2 linked regions of the Methylosarcina fibrata AML-C10 genome follow. The protein of the gene in region 1 binds, or shares a complex with, the protein of each later gene. Links are inferred from orthologs where the notes say so. Each region holds a gene or a part of one and is shown on either strand. Other genes may lie near its edges.

The links. The genes of interacting proteins can lie anywhere in the genome.
Region 2: the proteins of ssb (region 1) and sbcB are in contact, whole or in part, in a crystal structure (PDB 3C94), measured with the Escherichia coli proteins. The link is inferred for Methylosarcina fibrata AML-C10 from one-to-one orthologs.

Annotation. Positions count from the first base shown.
Region 1 is NZ_KB889965.1:1,286,965-1,289,802, reverse strand. The notes cover bases 1-2,799. They hold ssb (single-stranded DNA-binding protein), read left to right. Parts: upstream 1-1,056; coding sequence 1,057-1,542; downstream 1,543-2,799. Other genes in these bases: A3OW_RS0106220 (Uma2 family endonuclease), read left to right, coding at 1,919-2,533; dnaB (replicative DNA helicase), read right to left, coding at 1-864. UniProt on the Escherichia coli protein: Plays an important role in DNA replication, recombination and repair. Binds to ssDNA and to an array of partner proteins to recruit them to their sites of action during DNA metabolism. Acts as a sliding platform that migrates on DNA via reptation.
Region 2 is NZ_KB889965.1:140,309-143,253, reverse strand. Bases 20-2,925 are described here. They hold sbcB (exodeoxyribonuclease I), read right to left. Parts: upstream 2,261-2,925; coding sequence 779-2,260; downstream 20-778. Other genes in these bases: nqrM ((Na+)-NQR maturation NqrM), read right to left, coding at 2,767-2,925; A3OW_RS0100655 (CBS domain-containing protein), read right to left, coding at 2,285-2,680; A3OW_RS26155 (DUF6600 domain-containing protein), read right to left, coding at 20-561. Outside these bases: more of A3OW_RS26155, read right to left, coding at 1-19; more of nqrM, read right to left, coding at 2,926-2,945. UniProt on the Escherichia coli protein: Degrades single-stranded DNA (ssDNA) in a highly processive manner.

The sequences.
Region 1 (2,838 bases):
CAGGCGCGGCCAGTCGTCGTCTTCCAGCTTGCCGGTGCGGACCCGGTGCTGGTCGATGCGGCCCAGCGACGACATCATCCGCATCGCCAGAGCGTCGCCCGGCATTTCCATACTGAAGACTGCGACTGGCGTGCCGCTTTTGATGGCGATATTTTCCGCCATGTTCATCGCGATCGTGGTCTTGCCCATCGAGGGACGGCCGGCCACGATGATCAGGTCGGCCGGCTGCAGGCCGGAAGTCAGCCGGTCCAGCTCGGTAAAGCCGGTGCCGGCGCCGGTAATCGAGCCTTCCTGGGCGAACATGATTTCGATCTTGTCCACCGCGCGCGCCAGCAGCGTTTTGATCGACTGGAAGCCGCCTTGTCCGCGCTGACGCTGCTCGGCGATTTTGAAGACGTCGCGCTCGGCCTGTTCGAGCAGTTCGGAGGTATCCCGGCCTTCGGTATTGAACGCGGAATCGGCAATCCGGGTGCCGACGTGGATCAACTGGCGCAGCACCGACCGGTCCCGGACGATGTTGGCGTAACTGACGATGTTCGCGGCGCTCGGCGTTTCCTTGGCCAGCAGGCCCAAGTAGGCCAGGCCGCCGACGTTTTCCAGTTCGCCCACCGCTTCCAGGGCTTCCGAAATGGTGATGACGTCGAACGGAACCTGTTTTTCGGCGAGAGCAGCGATGGTTTTGAAAATGAGGCGATGGTCCTTGCGATAGAAGTCCTCTTCGGACACTTTATCCGAAACGGAATCCCAGGTCTGATTGTCCAGCATCAATCCGCCCAGCACCGATTGTTCGGCCTGAATCGAATTGGGCGGGATCTTTAACGCTTCCAGCGAAACGTCCTGAGGATAGAGAAGTGGTTCTGACATAACAATTCCGGAATGATGGGTAAAGATTTTTTCCGGGTCGTATTCGCAAGAGCCCCGGTTTTGATATACTGCCATTTTATCAAATTTAACTGTGACTCCATGCACCGGCCTGACAACTTTCTCCGTTCGAACATGTCTCAGTTGAAATAGAAATGCTTAGATGCAGTGGAAAATAACATTTTGGAGTAAAAGATGCTGAATAAAGTTATATTGATAGGAAGGTTGGGTGCCGATCCTGAGGTTCGCTTCATGCCGAACGGCGGCCAGGTAACGACCATTCGCCTGGCTACCAGCAGAAGATGGAGAGACAAACAGACGAACGAGCGCAAGGAAGAGACCGAATGGCACCGCGTGGTTTTTTTTAGCCGTCTTGCCGAAGTGGCCGGCGAATATTTGAAAAAAGGCAGCCAGGTTTATGTGGAAGGACGCATTCGGACCCAGAAGTGGCAAGGACAGGACGGACAGGACCGCTATACGACCGAAATCGTCGCGGAAGAGATGCATATGCTGGACAGCCGCAGCGGCGGCACCGCCAGCTTCGGCGGAGACCAGCCTCAAGGCGGCCATGCCCCTGCCGGCAGACCGTCGTCGTCAGGACACCGCTCCGAGGCGATGCCTTCCGACTCGATGCCGCCTCCGCCCAATTACGACGATTTTGACGACGATATTCCGTTCTAATTTACACCATAGACAATTAATGTAAATTATAATCCTAAGCCTCTGTAAAAAGAGGCTTATTTGTTTCCGCCCTGAAAATTGTTTAAAGTTGCATCGATTACAATATACGCCGGACCTATGTGCAAAAAAGAGTTTCAGAGTAGGCCCGGATGTGTTTTTTGACTTACGGATAATCTTATCAAAATGTGCTCAAACAGTTGCAGCCATTAAAAGTGTATGTATCTTGGGCATCGAAATCGATAGTGTGGTTTAAGTTCTGTCGAAATGATGTCATGAAATTCACGGATGATACACGCGTCAAGCGCAGGTCGAAACCAACAAGCAACCGGCCCGATTGCGCTACGAGAGTTAAAGTAATTATTTGAGGTAGGCGGCTATGGCCAAAATAACGCAGCTTTCACAATTGGACGTAAACCGGACTTATAGTTACGCTGATTACCTGACTTGGCAATTCAGCGAAATGGTCGAATTGATCAGGGGCAAAATATCCTTGATGTCGCCCGCGCCGAATGTGCGGCATCAAGGTGTTTCGATAAATCTCAGCAGTCTATTGCATGGCTATTTTAAACATAAAAAATGCCGCGTTTATGCCGCGCCGTTCGACGTGCGCCTTTATGACCGCAAAAAATCCATTTTGGCCAGTCAGGACATACACACCGTCGTACAGCCCGATCTTTGCGTGATATGCAACCGTGAACTGCTGGATGAACAAGGTTGTAACGGCGCGCCGGACTGGATCATTGAGATCGTATCAAAAGGCTCAATGCAAAAGGATTTAAAAATAAAATACCAGCTTTACCAGGAAAGCGGCGTAATTGAATACTGGCTGGTTTATCCTTACGAATCAATGATTCATCAATTTGTGCTGGATCAAAACGGCCATTATCAATTAAAAGCCATGTATGTCAGCCCCGATACGGTTTCATCGCATCTGTTTCCCGAGTTGGCTGTTGATTTGAAGGAAGTGTTTGAATCGTTCGATGATGATTAAGCATGCCATTAAAGCGGAATCCATCTGTCCAACAGGCTGTTGGACGAATGCCCTCGGGGCATATCGGGCGCTGTCGAGAAAGAAAGGTAGGCTTGCTTACTATCGGTAATCTGTACGGCAGCGTTGTTCAACACATTCCAATGCATCTTAGTTTTAGAACGGGAAAATGAAAAGTCGGTGGTTCTTTATGTCATTCCTCCCCATGCGGATGAACGGCCAAGTCACGGTACAATCAGCAACGGAATGAACATGAGCCATCAGGCGGAATTTACCGCCCGGCAAAACCCTTAACCTATCCATAATAG
Region 2 (2,945 bases), 1.1 Mb from region 1 along the record:
CGCGATCAGGCGATGGGGTTTATGACGGCGCGGAAAATCCCGTTCACGAACAAACACCCAGGCATCCCAATGCACGTAGCGTCCGTAATCGAAATAAAAAGTCGAATAAGTGGCGTACGGATTCCAGAGATAATCGGGCGGCATGGGCGCCCACGAAAGATAGTCGCCGCCATACCGCCAGAATACCCAGGCGGGAGCCCACAGCGTTCCGGGCACCCAGATCCATCCGTACCAGTCGTCCCAAACCCAGCGTCCGTAATGAAAAGGCGCCCAGCCCCATACCCAGTCGGATACCCATAGCCAGCCATAAGTGACGGTATAGGACCAATAGCCGTCGGTATAGGGCCGCCAGTCCCTCGGCACATGCCGGGGATACCATACTCTTCCGTAAGTCCGGTGGTGAACCCAATTGCCGTAAGGGGCCAGCGCATCGTGGAACACGTCCGCTGCCTCGTCCCGGAAAGGATAGGCCTGAGCCGGCGGTACCGGTAACAGACAAATCAGCAGAATCACCGGTAACAATATTCTGGCCGGCAATCCTGAAGAATATTTAGCGTTCATGGAGACCTGCTCACAAGTATCGGGAAGTTTAAAGCGATTATTCGGATAGAAATCATATCAATCGAAACCTTAATGCAGTCTGAACATTGGTAGGCCTCATTTTTAGACTCTTCCGGTTATGGATGATTTCCTGGAACTGTCCAACCGAATCCGGGTTCCGGACAACGTGGGCACTCTTTACAAAGCCCATAAGATTGTCCGCCTCGGCGCCAAGCTCTCAGGTCGTCTGCTCATCGCAGTAAGAAAGTTCCGCTTCGTCCAGGCCCAACCAACGCATTTTCTCCAGTCCGTAGCTTTTCAAAGACCGGATCATTTCCTTATCGGCCTGCCCTTCGCTGTCAAGCTCCCGCAGCCGTCTGAAGTAATCGCGGAAAGTAATGCTCGCGCCGGGTTCCCGACCGGTCAGACGGCGCAGGCAAAAACCTTTCCATTGGGCGCTTTCTTCGCCAGTGAGAGAGTCGGGGTAGTTGCGCGCCCGATAGCGAAACAGCATTTCGGGCAGGCGGGAATCGGTGAACCGGAATTGCATTTTGGCCAGACGGTCGGGCGGCAACGTGCGTATGAAGGCCATGGTTTTCTTGTCGGCATCGCAAAAAAATCCGCCGCTGTAGATCGACAGATCGGGATCGGAGTCTAACGGAAAATCGCTTTTCCCGGTAAATACGACCGTTAGTTTTTCGGACAATCCCGTAGCCGATTTTATTTTGTCGAGATGAACGAAACACGTGCCCAAATCCAGCTCAAGGCGCTCCGCATCGGCGGGCCGAATGACCGAAAGCGGCGCCAGCACAGGGCATTTATTAACGTGTACCGTTTTCAACGGGATTCGGGCAATGCCTTCCGGCAAATCCTGGCTTGCCGTAAAAAGCCGCCGGCGTATTTCTTCCGGAGACAGTTCCAGCAGGGGTTCGGGATCGACCGACAAATCGTAGACGAGAATGCCGTTGCCGTTTACCGGATGAGAACAAAGAGGCACTACCAGAGCCAGGCAGGATTTCGCGGCCGGGTATCTGCCGGAGACATGAACCAGCGGTTCGAAACGGCCCGGTTTCAACAAGCCGAGCGCTGCGTTCTTGAGGCGGTTTTGCCAGAGGAACCGGAAGAGCCTGGGCTGAGCCTGGCTCAACAGTTTGGCAAAAGCAATGGTCGCATACACGTCGGAGAGCGCGTCGTGCGCGGACTGATGGGCAATGCCGTTGGCGACCGTCAATTGGTCGAGGCGGAAACTGGGAACGCCCTGTTCATTAGTGGGCCACTCAATGCCGTCGGGGCGCAGCGCCCTGGCGGCCCGGACTACATCGATCAAATCCCAGCGGGAATTACCGTTTTGCCATTCTCGGGCATAGGGATCATAAAAATTTCGATAAAGGCAATTGCGAGTCAGTTCGTCATCAAAGCGCAGCGTGTTGTAACCCAGCGTACAGGTATTGGCCTGGGCGATTTGTTGATGGATGAGACGGATAAACTCCGCTTCGCAGAGGCCTTTGGCTTCGGCCAGTTGCGGAAGGATGCCGGTGATCAGGCAAGCATCGGGATGAGGAAGCGTGTCTTCCGAGGGTTTGAGGTAAACCACCAGAGGATCGTCAATTTGTTGCAGATTTTCATCGGTGCGCACGCCCGCAAATTGCGCAGGCCGATCGCGCTGCGGATCCGTGCCGAACGTTTCGTAGTCGTGCCAGTACAACTCCTTTTCGGCCATCGACCACTCGGATACGATTAACGCTTAATTAAGTTTGGCCAAGGCTTTGAGCAGATCGGTTCTACTGATGATGCCGACCAGTTCGGTGTCTTCGAATACCGGAAAACTTCTAACCGAAGACTCCTGGAATTTTTTCGCCAGATCGACAATGCTCGTCTCGGGCGTCACCGTGATGATGTCGACGGTCATGTAATCACCCACTTTTCCGCTCATTCCCTGATTGTAAACGCTTTCCAGGAACACATTCATGCCGTCCGTTTCCGAAAACATGCCTTGCAGTTGGCCTCGGTCGTCGACGACCGGGGCACAGGTGATTTTATGGTCCATTAATTTTTTGATGGCATCGAAGACGTTGGTGTCCTTGGTCAGAGTCACCAGTCTTCGGGTCATATAATCCCCTACGGTAATTTTTGTCAGCATAAATTTCCCCTTTATTTATTCTCAACAGGCCCAATTATCGAACGAACAATGCCCCTAGTCAATTCAAGGTATTTTCCAATGCCGATCTAAACAGTCCCTTTGGCTTCCATTTTTTTCCGTTTTTCGCATTTCTCCACGCAAACGCACGCGCCCGAATTCAATCCGCCGCACGAGCCTTTGATTGCACGCCGGCCAAACATAACCCCGATCGCCATGAAAACGACCACCACCAGCATAATTGCAAAAGTCACCAAAAAATAAGTCA